DNA from 3 places in the Paraburkholderia aromaticivorans genome. Region 3 is predicted to be linked to each of the others. Evidence: predicted binding sites of a transcription regulator. Region 3 holds the regulator's gene; each other region holds the start of a gene.
What was found. Region 3 encodes HrcA, which represses chaperone genes, less so after heat shock. Its sites were predicted from a motif close to TTAGCACTCNNNNNNNNNGAGTGCTAA; they were not measured.

Region 1 (5,140 bases), 250 kb from region 3:
GAGCACCGATCTGCGCGACGGCAATCAGGCGTTGATCGAACCGATGAACGCCGCGCAAAAACTCGAATTCTTCGAGATGCTGGTCGCAATCGGCTTCAAGGAAATCGAGGTCGGCTATCCGTCGGCATCGCAAACGGATTTCGATTTCGTTCGCAAGCTGATCGAGGAAAAACGCATTCCTGACGACGTGACCATCGAAGTGTTCATGCCGTCGCGAGCAGAGCTGATCGCGCGCACATTCGAAGCGCTGGAAGGCGCGCCGCGCGCGATCGTGCACCTGTACAACGCGATCTGCCCGACGTTTCGGCGGATCGTTTTCAACCAGTCGAAGGCCGGGATCAAGGCGCTGGCCGTGGAAGGCACGCACATCATCAAGGCGCACGCGCAAGCGCGGCCCGGCACACACTGGACCTTCCAGTACTCACCCGAGACGTTCAACACCGCCGAGCTGCCGTTCTCGCGCGAGGTCTGCGACGCGGTGGCGCAGACGTGGCGCCCCACGCGCAGCCACAAAATGATCGTCAACTTGCCCGCTAGCGTGGAAGCCGCGACCCCGAACGTGTTCGCCGATCAGATCGAATGGATGGACCGCAACCTCGGCTATCGCGACAGCATCGTGCTGTCGGTTCATCCGCATAACGATCGCGGCACCGCGGTAGCCGCCGCGGAACTGGCACTGCTGGCGGGCGCGGATCGTGTCGAAGGCTGTCTGTTCGGCAACGGCGAGCGTACCGGCAATCTCGATCTCGTCACGCTCGCGATGAATCTGGATGCCCAAGGTGTCGATACGGGGCTCGATTTCTCCGATATCGCGGCGGTGCGACGCGTGGTGGAGCGCTGCAACCGGTTGCCGGTAGATCCGCGGCACCCGTATGCGGGCGATGCGGTGACGCCGGCACAGGTGGTGGCGCGACAACGCGCGGCGATGCCGGAGACGTCGGCTGGGGCCGGGGCGGCGGAGCGTCGCGAGTGGAGCGGGGTGAATGAGGAGAGCGTGACGGCGTGAGAGTCGGACGTGAAAGTCGGGCGTAAGAGTCGGGCGTAAGAGTCGGGCGCGAGGCAGAAGGGCATCACGAACGAACCGTCAGCGAACCACACGCCGAGCCACAAGCGCGCGACCCGTATGCTTGTGGCGGCCGGACGCCCACACGGCGCAACCGGTCCGTTAGCGTGAGCTCACAAGGCTCACTCGATTGCGCAACGCGTAGCCTGCCAGGCAATCAGGCGCCATTGTCCGTCTGCCTGCGTATGTATCGCCGTGTAGGCGATCGGGAACAGCAGAGCGCCGTTATTCGCTTCCATTTCGATCAGCGCCCGGCCGGTGACCACGCAGGTCTCCCGCCCGACCGGCAGCACGTCTTGCGACTGCACCTCGATCTGCCGATAGCGGCGGCGGCCCGCAATAATCCCGTCGATGAACTGCCGCTTCGTTTCCCTCTTGCCGTTCGTGTGAACGTAGCTCACGTTATCCGCGAGCAACGTGTCGAGCGATTGGCCGTCGCCGTCGACCATTGCACGAAAACGCTCTCGTTCGAGCTCGCGTATCGCTTCGATTGTCTTTGCCGCCATCGCTCAGCCCCTCGCACCGATGAGCCGAACGTGGCCACGGTCGTCAGAAGTTATATTGCAGATATAGCTGGTGGAAATTTATACCAGGATTCGGCTCTTTGATACCGCCGTTCGAAATATGCTGGAAGCGATAGCCCGCCTGGTACTGCTGGCGGTTGCCGAATTGCATGCCCACGCCGGCCATGTCGGCGAACTGGAACGCCGTGCCCAGCGTGAAGGTCGAAGAAAGCCGCGGACTCGAGAGCACGCGGATGCCCGCGCCCACTTCGGCGTACGGGCGGATCGGACCCGATTCCTTGATGAAACGTATGATCGGCGTCACGCCGATTTCGCCGATATTCTCGTGCACGTCGCCTTCGTCGGTGTGCCACCATGCCACATGCGCCTCTCCGACCAGCGAGAAATGCCAGTCACCGATCTGCCACCAGGTCAGATCCGGATCCCAAACGATTCCCAGATCGAGTTTCTTGACGTGGCGATCCCCCAGTCCACCGGCGACCTGCACGCCGAACTGGCCGGCCAACGCCCATCCCGAGGTTCCCACCAGCACGGCCGCAGCCGTGATTTTTAGCGCCAGACCACGCAAAGCATTCTTTTTGTTGTCCATCTAACACCCGTTTTTCGCCGCCCGCTGAACAATTCGTAACAGTTTTGCGTATTCTAAAGTCAATCCAAATTTGGTGGATCGTATGAAGGAATACCATTTTTCGCAATTAGTCACTTCCAATACTGAAAAAATCGGTCACTTATTATCAACAAGTCGATCTGACAGGTAACTTATACGCCGCGCGCAGAGCTCTTCAAGAAGGCGTACCATGGCTATTGAATTGTGAATTTCAATAGGAATTTGCGGAACCTAGATGGCCCTACGCCCTCTAAGTATTAGCACTCGGTAAATCAGAGTGCTAACATCCAACGCTGGAGTCGTTACCTGAACAAGCTTTTGTCTGATTCCAAAGGAGTTTCTTACGTGAGCCATGCAATGACCCTTCCGAGTACTTTGAGCCCGTCGTCGGCTAAGGCCGCTTCGGCAGGTGCACTGGCGCTCTCGCATTCCTCTCTGCTGCCCGGTCAGCTGGGCAATATCGACGCCTACATCCAGGCCGTCAATCGGATTCCGATGCTGACGCCGGCGGAAGAACGCCAGTTCGCCACCGAATTTCGCGAGCAGGACAACCTCGAGTCCGCACGCCGTCTCGTCCTGTCGCATCTGCGGCTGGTCGTGTCGATCGCGCGCAACTATCTGGGCTATGGACTGCCGCACGCCGACCTGATCCAGGAAGGCAATATCGGCCTGATGAAGGCCGTGAAGCGCTTCGATCCGGAGCAGAACGTGCGCCTCGTGTCGTACGCCATGCATTGGATCAAGGCCGAGATCCACGAATACATTCTGCGCAACTGGCGGATGGTGAAAGTCGCCACGACCAAGGCGCAGCGCAAGCTGTTCTTCAACCTGCGCAGCCACAAACAGGGTCTGGGCGCATTCACGCCGGACGAGATCGAAGGTCTCGCCAAAGAGCTGAATGTGAAGCGCGAAGAAGTGTCCGAAATGGAAACGCGCCTCTCGGGCGGCGATATCGCACTGGAAGGCCAGGTCGAAGACGGCGAAGAGTCGTACGCGCCGATCGCCTATCTGGCCGACTCGCATAGCGAACCGACGGCCGTGCTGGCCTCGCGTCAGCGCGACAAGCTGCAAAGCGACGGTATCGCGAGCGCGCTGGACGCACTCGACGCCCGCAGCCGCCGTATCATCGAGGCACGCTGGCTGAAGGTGGAAGACGACGGCTCGGGTGGCTCGACGCTGCACGAACTGGCCGACGAGTTCGGTGTATCCGCCGAACGTATTCGCCAGATCGAGGCGAGCGCAATGAAGAAGATGCGCGGCGCACTCACCGAATATGCGTAAAGCCTGAAGTATTTCAGCATGCCGGTTCGCCCGGCGCGCGGCAGCCAGCCGCCAAGCCCCGCCCTCGTAAGACGGCGGGTTTTTTTTCGCTTACGTGGTTGCGTGGGCGCACGCGCGCGCATTCACGCGACAGAATGCACGGTCGACGCATTTCTTGACGTAACACAAAGCAGATAGCAATACTGGCTAAACGGAGCAAGTCTCGCGACCCAATGCCGCAGCACCGAACCGTTGCGCGCGAGGTTCTACTCCTAGAATCGGGATGCACTCGCCAGACCGTTGACGCGGTTTGGCGCCAGCCGGATTCACCGGTGTGAAGTGGCCTTCTACCGATCATGACCATAGCCCTCAATCGCCCTACCGTCCGCCGCCCGAGCCTGCGCAAGAGGTTCCACGGCTGGGTGCGCGGTCCGACGCTGGCGCGGGATATCGCCATCGTCCTCGCCGTCAAATTTGCACTGCTGATGGCGCTCAAATACACCTTCTTCAATCATCCACAGGCGGAGCACATGTCGCTCCCGCCTGAGCAAGTCGCGCAGGCGCTGCTGTCCGTGCCTGCTTCGCATCCGTCCCAAGGTGATCAACATGCCCGTTAGCGAAGTCGTAGAACTGTCGCGCCTCCAGTTCGCCATCACGGCGCTCTATCACTTCCTGTTCGTCCCGCTCACGCTCGGCCTGTCCTGGCTGCTCGTCATCATGGAGTCGGTCTACGTGATGACCGGCAAGCAGATCTACAAGGACATGACCCAGTTCTGGGGCAAGCTCTTCGGCATCAACTTTGCCATGGGCGTCACCACCGGTCTCACGCTCGAATTCCAGTTCGGCACCAACTGGTCCTACTACTCGCATTATGTCGGCGACATCTTCGGCGTGCCGCTCGCCGTCGAAGGCCTGATGGCGTTCTTCCTCGAGTCGACCTTCGTCGGGCTGTTCTTCTTCGGCTGGAAGCGGCTCTCCAAGGTCCAGCACGTGGCCGTGACCTTCCTCGTCGCGCTCGGCTCGAACCTGTCGGCGCTGTGGATTCTGGTGGCCAACGGCTGGATGAACAATCCGGTCGGCGCCACCTTCAACTACCAGACCATGCGCATGGAACTCGACAGCATCTTCTCCGTGCTGTTCAATCCGGTCGCGCAGGTCAAGTTCGTCCACACCGTCTCGGCCGGCTATGTGACGGCCTCGATGTTCGTGCTCGGCGTGTCGTCGTGGTATCTGCTCAAGCGCCGCGACACCGAATTCGCGCTGCGCTCGTTCGCGATCGCCGCCGGGTTCGGCCTCGCGTCCACGCTGTGCGTGATCGTGCTCGGCGACGAATCCGGCTACCGCACCGGCGAAGTCCAGCAGGTCAAGCTCGCCGCGATCGAATCCGAATGGGAAACCGCCCCCGCGCCGGCCCCGTTCACGATCATCGGGATTCCGAACCAGAAGGAAGAGCGCACCGACTACGCGATCCGGGTCCCTTACGCGCTCGGCCTGATCGCCACGCGCTCGCTCGACGAACCCGTGGTCGGCCTGAAGGACCTCATGGTGCGCAACGAGGCGCGCATCCGCAACGGCATGCTGGCCTACGCCGCGCTGCAGAAGCTGAAACAGGGCGACGTCACCGACGAAGCCAGAGCCGCCTTCGACGCGCACAAGCAGGATCTGGGCTATGGCCTGATGCTCAAG
Region 2 (5,140 bases), 140 kb from region 3:
GCCGTATCAGTGCTGCTCATCTGATTCCTCTATGTGGTTCTCACCGGTGGCGCGCATCTCGCGTTGGATTGCGCCAGGGGCCGCCATGTCGACCAGTGCGGCTGCCGCAATGCTGCGCATGCCGTTGCCGGTGCGGAGAATGAGAATTGAGTCAGGTCTGGTGCTCACGCGCGGCTCCGGAAGTTCACGACGGAATCGGCGGGTGCGCAGCATGCAGTTGACGATTCCGGCAGCACATGCGAGTGCCCATATAGCGGCGCAACGTCAAGAGTTCTGAACGTCTCCCATGCGACGCCCTGAGGATCAATCGTCCAGGCCTTGTCCGACCGGGCATAGCAACAGGTCGTTCCTGTCTGCGTGACTACCGGCAATTGTGCTGCGCTAAAACACGCATTCATCTCGGCCAGCTCTGCCTCGGTCTCGACCTGAATGCCGATGTGATCGACACCCGGTTTCGCACCGCGCTGCGAGATCGCGAAGTTCATCGCGGGGTCCGTCAGCTCCCATTTGCAGTAATCGCTCTTGCGAACGGTGGGCTCGGCGTTACCGAACATCGCGCTGTAAAAGCGGATGCTGTCGTTCAGATTCTCAACCGCAACATGGATGTGAATGCGTTTCATGCTTTGCCTGCGCAGCAGTTTGGGAGATCGCTCGCGGCACAGGTCGCGCCCGCGCAGCAGTTCTCCGTGAGGAAATCGATCAGACCTGTCATGGCGTCGAAGTTCGCCGTGTAGATAATGAAACGCCCCTCCTGCCGCGGCTTCACCAGCTCTGCATGTGACAGATCCTTCAGGTGGAAGGACAGGCTGGAAGGGGACAGCCCAAGCTGCTGGGCGATTTCACCCGCCGCCATACCCTCCGGTCCGGCCACCACCAACAGGCGGAAGATCGCGAGGCGCGATTCATGGGCGAGCGCGCTCAGCGCGCGTACGACGAGATCTGAGTCCATGCCCGGAACAATAAAGCATTGGCTTCGATATTTCAAGTATTGTTGAAATAACGTCGCGCGGCTGCCTCGTAGGGATGCGGGGAGGCGTTCGAGGATTGCGACGACTCGAGCAATGGGTGAGGCGGTCACGCAATTCGTCGACGCATGTGACGCATCATTGTCAGGAGTCGCACTTACGAAACGCCGTTCCGTGACTTCCGTGACATAAGCAGCCGAATCCGCCGTCGCGCAACAGTCCGGGCACGACGACGAGCCTTGTGTCGCTCGTCACCATCTGCGCAGCGAAAGGCGCAATGCCGGGAGCGGCGATGACCGCGACCAGCGCGACGGGATTTTGCAGTTTGCCCGTTGCTTCGCGCTCGCGTGCGATGTACGGCGCCGGCGGATTGATCGCGGTGACCCCGCACGCCGAGCTTCTGCCCGACCGCGACCAGGGTACCCCGAGCCGATCAGCATGCCATTCGCGACGAGATGGATGATGCTCTCAGCTAACTCTGAGTCTATGGTTCATTTCAGTATGAGCGATCTGGAGTCTGGTTCGCTTAACTTTGAACTTTCTATCGCGTATTCAAAACGATAACGGCCAACCGTCGATATCGGCGCACTAATCCTGAGTGGCCGCATCGGCAGTGTCGGCCTGTACCAGTGCGCGTACGAGCAAGTACACGGCTGGCAAGTCGTCGTCGTCACGTCGCCAATCGACGGGTTCGTCGAGATCCATTCCGGACAACCGACTGTCTTCAAACCGGACAAACGTCGAGCGTACCGTCTCGCTGTGCCTCGCCCGGAAGCCCCGATTTTCAAAGACTTGTACGTCGATTGTCTGCAGCGTGCGCCAGGTCGGCAGTCGCGCATCACTTGAGTAACGGCGGCGGCCACTGTCGAGGTGGCGACCTGCGACCGTGGCAATGATCTGCTGGAGATCGAGCGACGCGCTGCGCAGGGCGCGTTCGAAGGCGGCAGGATGGGTGCCGTGGACATCCATATCAAGAGCGGCGTCGTTCATGCGGTTATCTTCCTGAAGACTTGCGGCAACTGGCGGCATCAAATTCGATGCTTCGACAACGTCTGGTTTCGCTGTGCCAACAACTGGCGGATCTGGGCAAGATAGTTATCGCCGACCGTGCAGTCTTCAACAGGCCGGCAATGTTGATGAGGCGTTGGTGGACGTACGCCGAGATAGCGGCACACCGCGGACACGTACGGTTTGCCGTTGCCTCCCAGATGGCGTGCGGCAGCAGCCACGCGCACGTCTCCGACATGCTTGCGCAACCAGGCAAGCGTTTCGCGATCACCGTCGTTCAAGATGCGGATGAGTTGGTTCATGGCCGATCCTGTATATAAAAACAGTACTGTGAATTTATACAGTATTTGACCGGGATGCAAGTCAATTCGCAGGATGTTGGACTCGGCGGACAAAAAAGACGGCGATTAACGTCGATGCGCAGCGGTCGCCGCGCAGGCCGATGAGGCTATCGCGGCGAACGCCGCGCATCGGTTTCCAGTATTAAGGGATTCCCCTGGGCGGACGATCACAAGGAAAATCCACGCGATTCGGTCGTCGAGCACCCTGTTCGCGAGTGATCGGGGTTCATTTGCCGGCCATTGGGGCTGCTAGTAGATCGCTGTTTTGAAAGGGAATTATTGCAATCCGTCAGAGGCCTGCTGCGGTGCAAGGTTCGGACTCAAGCGAATCTGGACACTCGACGGTCATCCCTTCTTGAATTTGTCACCACCGGTCCATATAATTAGCACTCGCTGCACGAGAGTGCTAACAACATCGCCGGTTGGCTCAGTCAGCCGGGTTTTCTCAGCGTTCTTCAGTCTCAATCAAGAGAGGAGTATGTATGAACCTTCGTCCTTTGCATGATCGCGTGATCGTCAAACGTCTGGATCAAGAAACCAAGACTGCGTCGGGCATCGTGATCCCCGAAGCCGCAGCGGAAAAGCCGGATCAAGGCGAAATCCTCGCAGTCGGCCCGGGCAAGCGTGACGACAAGGGTGCACAAATCGCACTCGACGTGAAGGTTGGTGACCGCGTCCTGTTCGGCAAGTACGCAGGCCAGACCGTCAAGGTCGACGGCAACGAACTGCTCGTGATGCGCGAAGAAGACATCATGGCCGTGGTGCAGAAGTAAGCGCAAGCCGCTACTTTCCCGGTCATATCCCAGAGAATTCAAGGAGTTAGAAGATGGCAGCTAAAGACGTCGTATTCGGTGATTCCGCCCGTGCCAAGATGGTTGAAGGCGTGAACATCCTCGCGAACGCTGTGAAGGTCACGCTGGGCCCGAAGGGTCGCAACGTTGTGCTGGAACGCAGCTTCGGCGGCCCGACGGTCACGAAGGACGGTGTGTCGGTCGCCAAAGAGATCGAACTGAAAGACAAGCTCCAGAACATGGGCGCGCAAATGGTCAAGGAAGTCGCTTCCAAGACCAGCGACAACGCAGGTGACGGCACCACGACCGCAACGGTCCTGGCTCAGTCGATCGTCCGCGAAGGCATGAAGTACGTCGCATCGGGCATGAACCCGATGGACCTGAAGCGCGGTATCGACAAGGCTGTGTTCGCAGCGATCGAAGAACTGCGCAAGATCAGCAAGCCGTGCACGACCAACAAGGAAATCGCACAAGTTGGCGCGATTTCGGCAAACAGCGACTCGTCGATCGGCGATCGTATCGCTGAAGCCATGGACAAGGTCGGCAAGGAAGGCGTGATCACCGTCGAAGACGGCAAGTCGCTGCAAGACGAGCTGGACGTTGTCGAAGGTATGCAATTCGACCGCGGCTACCTGTCGCCGTACTTCATCAACAATCCGGACAAGCAAGTTGCCGTGTTGGACAACCCGTTCGTGCTGCTGCACGACAAGAAGGTGTCGAACATCCGTGATCTGCTGCCGATCCTGGAACAGGTCGCCAAGGCTGGCCGTCCGCTGCTGATCATCGCGGAAGACGTCGAAGGCGAAGCACTGGCAACGCTGGTGGTGAACAACATCCGCGGCATCCTGAAGACTGTTGCTGTCAAGGCTCCGGGCTTCGGCGATCGTCGTAAAGCCATGCTGGAAGACATCGCGATCCTGACCGGCGGTCAAGTCATCGCTGAAGAAACCGGCCTGACGCTCGAAAAGGCAACGCTGGCCGAACTGGGTCAAGCGAAGCGTATCGAAGTGGGCAAGGAAAACACCACGATCATCGACGGCGCTGGCGAAGCTGCGAACATCGAAGCACGTGTGAAGCAGGTTCGCACGCAAATCGAAGAAGCAACGTCGGACTACGACCGTGAAAAGCTGCAAGAGCGCGTTGCCAAGCTGGCAGGCGGTGTTGCAGTGATCAAGGTCGGCGCTGCGACCGAAGTCGAAATGAAGGAAAAGAAGGCACGTGTCGAAGACGCACTGCACGCAACGCGCGCAGCTGTGGAAGAAGGCATCGTCGCTGGTGGCGGCGTCGCGCTGATCCGCGCTCGCACGGCTATCGCTGGCCTGAAGGGCGCTAACGCCGATCAGGACGCAGGTATCAAGATCGTGCTGCGCGCGATGGAAGAACCGCTGCGTCAGATCGTCACGAACGGTGGCGAAGAAGCCAGCGTCGTGGTGGCAGCAGTTGCTGCTGGCCAAGGCAACTACGGCTACAACGCAGCAACCGGCGAGTACGTCGACCTGGTCGACGCTGGTGTTGTCGACCCGACGAAGGTGACGCGCACGGCGCTGCAAAACGCAGCTTCGGTGGCAGGTCTCCTGCTGACGACCGACGCAGCTGTTTGCGAACTGCCGAAGGAAGATGCACCGATGCCTGGCGGCATGCCCGGCGGCATGGGCGGCATGGGCATGGACATGTAATTCCGGTTGGGTCTCGTTGCGAGGCCTGGTTGGGAGCACATGGGGAAGTGCGCCGCGAGGCGCGCTTCCCCAAAAGAAAAAACCCGCAGACCATGCGGGTTTTTCTTTTGGGGTTGGCGTGATGCGATCTGTTATTACACGCGCTCAACGCAACCGGGATTCACCAGACCGTTATCGCGCACGTAGGCTAATATTTTCGCGACGCTTTCTGCCGGCGTCTGCGTTGCGGTGTCTATTTTCAGCTCAGGATCATCTGGGGCTTCATAGGGCGCGGATACTCCCGTAAACGAAGTGATCTCTCCGGCCCGGGCCTTGGCGTAGAGACCTTTCGGGTCGCGGCGCGCGCATGTGTCGACAGA
Region 3 (5,140 bases):
TTCACGCTGCTGACCGTGCCGCCTTTGCCGTTGCCCGCTTTGGCCACCTGGAAATGATGGTCGCCGCGCGCGGCGACTTGCGGCAAGTGCGTAACGCATAGCACCTGGCGCTGTTGGCCGAGCTGATGCAGAAGCCGCCCGACCACTTCGGCGACGCCGCCGCCGATACCGGTGTCCACTTCGTCGAAAATCAGCGTGGGTGTGGGGCTCGCGGCGCTTGCGATCACCGCCAGGGCGAGGCTGATCCGCGCCAGTTCTCCGCCCGAGGCGACCTTCGCGAGCGGCCGCAGCGGCACTCCGGCATGGCCGGCGACGCGGAATTCGACCTGTTCGAGCCCATGCGCGCCACCTTCGGGCAGCGGCACCAGCGCGACTTCGAAGCTGCCGCCTTTCATCGACAGTTCCTGCATGCCCGTGGTGACCGCCGCGCCCAGTGCCTTGCCCGCCTTGGCGCGCGCCTTGGACAGTTTCTTCGCCTCGGTGAGGAAGTCTTCCCTGGCCTTGGCTTCGGCGGCGTGCAGGCTGTCGAGGTCGGCGGCCGCGTCGAGCGCGGCCAGTTGCGCGCGACGCGCCTCGTGTTCCTCAGGCAGCGTTTGCGGCTGCAGACGGAATTTGCGCGCCGCCGAATGCAATGCGTCGAGGCGCTTTTCGACCTGCGCCAGCCGCTCCGGATCGAGTTCGAGCTTTTGCGCGTAATGGCTCAACGAATAAGCCGCTTCCTGCAGCTGGATTTCGGCCGGCTCGAGTGCGGCGAGTACGTCGTTCAAAGCGGGATCGATTTCCGCCAGATCGCGCACCTTCGACACGATCGAAGACAGATGCGTGATCATCGCCTCGTCCGATTCGGACAGCGCGCCGAGTGCGCCTTGCACGCCGTCGATCAGATTGGCCGAATGCGACAGCCGCCGATGCTCGGCGTTGACCTCTTCCCACTCGCCGGGCAGCGGTGCGAGCTTGTCCAGTTCGGCGAGCTGCCAGGCGAGCCGCTCGCGCTCCAGTTGCAGCTCACGGTCGCGCGTTTGCGCGTGCTCGACCGCCTGAACCTTTTCGCGCCATGCCCGCCATGCCCGCGTGACGGTCGCCGCGGTGTCGGACAGGCCCGCGTGCGTGTCGAACAGTTCGCGTTGGGCGTCGGGACGCATCAGCAACTGGTGCGCGTGCTGGCCATGAATATCCACCAGCATTTCGCCGACCTCGCGCAACTGCGCGAGCGTCGCGGCCGTGCCGTTGATAAAGGCCCGCGAACGGCCGTTGGCATCCACCACGCGCCGCAGCATTACGGTGCTGCCGTGATGCCCGTCGGCACCGGTCGTGCCGAGCGCCTGCTCGTCGAGCCAGTGCTCGAGCTGCGCGTGAGTCTCGAATTCGGCGGTGATGTCCGCACGGCTTTCGCCGGTGCGCACGACGTTCGCGTCGGCGCGGGCGCCGAGCGCGAGCGCCAGCGCGTCGATCAGGATCGACTTGCCGGCGCCGGTTTCGCCGGAGAAAACAGTGAAGCCGCTGTCGAATTCGAGATCGAGCGCGGCGACGATGACGAAGTCGCGTATCGAGAGGTGGCGAAGCATGGAGGTCGTCTGGTGAGCTGGGTAGTCAGGGTTCGGCAGCGGCGGCGTTCGCGTTCCGGGTGTCCTTGCCGCTCAGGGCTTGGGGTCTTCTTCGTGCGACGGGTACTCGTTCCAGTGCAGCTTCTTGCGCAGCGTGGCGAAGTAGCTGTAGCCGACCGGATGCAGCATCGGCACTGTATGGCGCGAGCGGCGCACTTCGATCGTGTCGCTCAGTTCGAGCGAGGTGAACGACTGCATGTCGAAATTGACGTTCACTTCACGCCCCGAGACGATCTGGATGCTCACCTTGGAATCGTCCGGCAGCACGATCGGACGGTTCGACAGCGCGTGCGGCGCGATCGGCACCAGCACGATGCCTTGCAACTGCGGATGCAGAATCGGCCCTTGCGAAGACAGCGCGTAGGCGGTCGAGCCGGTGGGCGTAGCCACGATCAGGCCGTCCGAGCGCTGGTTGTACATGAAGCGGCCGTCCACCGAGACATGCAGTTCCGCCATGCCCGAGAAGCCGCTGCGGTTGACCACCACGTCGTTGAAGGCCAGCGCGTGATAGATCGGGGTGCCGTCGCGCATGATGCGCGCTTCGAGCAGCACGCGTTCTTCGCGTTCGAAATTGCCGGCCAGCATTTGCGGCACGATCTCGCGCATGTCGGAGATCGGAATGTCGGTGATGAAGCCAAGCCGCCCGTGGTTGATGCCGATCAAAGGCGTGCGGTATGGCGCCAGCTGGCGGCCGATGCCGAGCATGGTGCCGTCGCCGCCCAGCACCACGGCCACGTCGGCGCGCGCACCGATCTCGGCGGGACGCAGCGCCGGGTAGTCGGTGACGCCGATCTCGGCGGCGGTGTCGGCTTCGAACACGACCTCGAAGCCGCGCTTTGCGATGCACAAGGCGAGCGCGGTCAACGGCTCGGCGATGCCCGGCGTATTGTTGCGCCCGACGAGCGCGACGGTCTTGAACTGGCTGGTCACTTGCATGCCGGCATTACACCATAGGTAGGGCCTGAAAAGAACCGTAGACAGACCCCGGTGGCGGCCCGGCCCGCGCGGGCCGCCAGCGCATCTCGCGATTATCGTTAGAATGGTGAAGCCTTGATGACATGCGCGCCGGTTAAAGTGCAATGAGGTACCGGCCGCCGGGCGGCCCGGAAGGCGGTCCGCCCGGTGGTCCGCGCGATGATCCGCAACGCGCCGGGCTGAACGCCGGCCAACGGGCCGGACCGAAGGCAACGTGCCGCAGCGGCAAGCGGTGGCGCGTTCGTCAGGGATGGGCGCCCCTAGCGCTCGCGGTAGTCGTGCCATTGAGCTAAAATTTTCCGTCATGCTAGATCCTCGCGCACAAACCCTCCTCAAAACGCTGATCGAGCGCTACATCGCCGAGGGTCAGCCGGTCGGCTCGCGCACGTTGTCGCGCTATTCGGGCCTCGAACTGAGTCCCGCAACCATCCGCAACGTGATGTCCGACCTCGAGGACCTGGGGCTCGTGATCAGTCCGCATACTTCCGCAGGCCGCATTCCCACGCCGCGCGGCTACCGCCTGTTCGTGGATACCATGCTGACGGTGGAGTCCGCCGCCGACGAAGAAGCGGTGATGCGCACCGTGAAGACCACGCTGCAGGCGGGTGAGCCGCAGAAAGTCGTTGCTGCGGCGGCAAGCGTGCTGTCCAATCTGTCGCAGTTCGCGGGCGTGGTGCTGACGCCGCGGCGCAGCCACGTGTTCAAGCAGATCGAGTTCATGCGTTTGTCCGACAAGCGCATTCTGCTGATCATCGTCACGCCGGAAGGCGACGTGCAGAACCGCATCATGGCGACCCAGCGCGATTTCTCGCCGTCGCAACTGGTTGAAGCCTCCAACTACATCAACGCGCACTTCGCGGGCCTCTCGTTCGACGACGTGCGCCGCCGCCTGCGCGAAGAAATCGACGAACTGCGCGGCGACATGACCACGCTGATGCACGCCGCCGTCACGGCCAGCACGGACGAAGCCGACACGGGCGAGACCGTGCTGATTTCCGGCGAGCGCAACCTGCTCGAAGTGGCCGACCTGTCGTCGGACATGGCGCGCCTGCGCAAGCTGTTCGATGTGTTCGACCAAAAGACTAGTCTCCTTCAATTGCTCGACGTGTCGAGTCACGCGGCCGGCGTGCAGATTTTCATTGGCGGCGAGTCGAACCTCGTGCCGATCGAGGAAATGAGCGTGGTCACCGCGCCTTACGAGGTGAACGGAAAGATCGTCGGCACGCTGGGCGTGATCGGACCGACCCGCATGGCCTACAACCGCGTGATTCCGATTGTGGACATTACCGCACGCCTGCTTTCCCTGACTCTGAGCCAGCAGTAGAAACAGCTTTCTTCGACTCCCGGCCGCGCCGGTTTCTGCCGCAAATAATGCGTGACGGCGCGCGGCTTGCCAATTGGCCGAATGGCCAGGGGTGTCCGGCGGACCGGTGCATGAAACACGCCGCTATAATGGTTTCCACCTGAACCGATACTCCGCCTACACGGGTTACCCCTGCTGCCTATGCGCTTCGACCTCGAGCGGCCTTCTCAGAACGCCACGTCACATCGTGTCGCGGTGCTGCTGATCAATCTCGGCACGCCCGACGCGCCGACGCCGCGCGCGGTCCGCCGCTATCTCGCGCAGTTTCTCTCCGATCCGCGCGTGGTCGAAATTCCGGCGCTGCTCTGGCAAATCATCTTGCGCCTGCTGATCTTGCCGTTCCGCGGCCGCGCCTCCGCCAAGAAGTACGCCACGGTGTGGATGCCCGAAGGCTCACCGCTGCGCGTGTTCACCGAGAAGCAGACCGAAGGCTTGCGCCATCTGCTGCAACTGAACGACTACACGGTGCTCGTCGATTACGCGATGCGCTACGGCACGCCGGGCATTCCGGCCATGCTGAACCAGCTCAAGCTGGCCGGCGCCGAACGTGTGCTGCTGATGCCCATGTATCCGCAATATTCGTCGTCCACCACCGCCACCGCGTTCGACGAGGCCTTTTCGGCCCTCAAGCGCATGCGCAATCAGCCGGAAATCCGTACGGTGCGCCAGTACGCCGATCATCCGGCCTACATTGCGGCGCTTGCCGCGCAGGTTCATCACTATTGGCATCAACACGGCCGGCCGGATTTCGCCTCGGGCGACAAGCTGGTGCTGAGTTTTCACGGTGTGCCCAAACGCACGCTGGATCTTGGCGATCCGTATCACGAGCAATGCCAGCAAACCGGCGCGCTGCTGATGCAGGCGCTCGAACTGACGCCGGTGGAGTGCCGCATCACCTTCCAGTCGCGGTTCGGCAAGGCAGAGTGGCTGCAGCCGTATACCGCGCCCACGCTCAAGGAGTTGGGCGCGGCGGGCGTGCGGCGCGCCGATCTGTTCTGTCCGGGTTTTACTGCCGATTGCCTCGAAACCATCGAGGAAATCGGCATGGAAGTGCGTGACGAGTTCCTCCATGCGGGCGGCCAGGATTTCCATCGGATTCCCTGCCTGAACGCCTCGCAGGCGTGGATTGCCGCGCTGGGCGAAATCGTCGCGCAAAATCTGCAGGGCTGGCCGGTGCAGGCGCTGCCCGTACCGCATA

Region 1: rpoH (RNA polymerase sigma factor RpoH) is a predicted target of HrcA. The motif match lies at 2,452-2,478, and genes of this name have one in related genera.
Region 2: groES (co-chaperone GroES) is a predicted target of HrcA. The motif match lies at 2,698-2,724, and genes of this name have one in related genera.

What each region holds. Positions count from the first base shown of each region.
Region 1 covers NZ_CP022989.1:834,032-839,171, forward strand. The annotation lists partial or broken gene CJU94_RS03695 (2-isopropylmalate synthase) at 1-898, shown strand, start outside; gene CJU94_RS03700 (nuclear transport factor 2 family protein) at 1,186-1,569, opposite strand; gene CJU94_RS03705 (acyloxyacyl hydrolase) at 1,613-2,176, opposite strand; gene rpoH (RNA polymerase sigma factor RpoH) at 2,540-3,475, shown strand; gene cydP (cytochrome oxidase putative small subunit CydP) at 3,811-4,071, shown strand; gene CJU94_RS03720 (cytochrome ubiquinol oxidase subunit I) at 4,061-5,140, shown strand, end outside.
Region 2 covers NZ_CP022989.1:448,727-453,866, reverse strand. The annotation lists gene arsB (ACR3 family arsenite efflux transporter) at 1-20, opposite strand, end outside; gene CJU94_RS40700 (hypothetical protein) at 7-168, opposite strand; gene CJU94_RS01955 (ArsI/CadI family heavy metal resistance metalloenzyme) at 165-620, opposite strand; gene CJU94_RS01950 (ArsR/SmtB family transcription factor) at 617-949, opposite strand; gene CJU94_RS01945 (DUF2471 domain-containing protein) at 1,554-1,955, opposite strand; gene CJU94_RS01940 (CppA family protein) at 1,994-2,275, opposite strand; gene groES (co-chaperone GroES) at 2,797-3,087, shown strand; gene groL (chaperonin GroEL) at 3,141-4,781, shown strand; gene cysC (adenylyl-sulfate kinase) at 4,916-5,140, opposite strand, start outside.
Region 3 covers NZ_CP022989.1:585,493-590,632, reverse strand. The annotation lists gene recN (DNA repair protein RecN) at 1-1,565, opposite strand, end outside; gene CJU94_RS02585 (NAD kinase) at 1,638-2,540, opposite strand; gene hrcA (heat-inducible transcriptional repressor HrcA) at 2,884-3,903, shown strand; gene hemH (ferrochelatase) at 4,084-5,140, shown strand, end outside.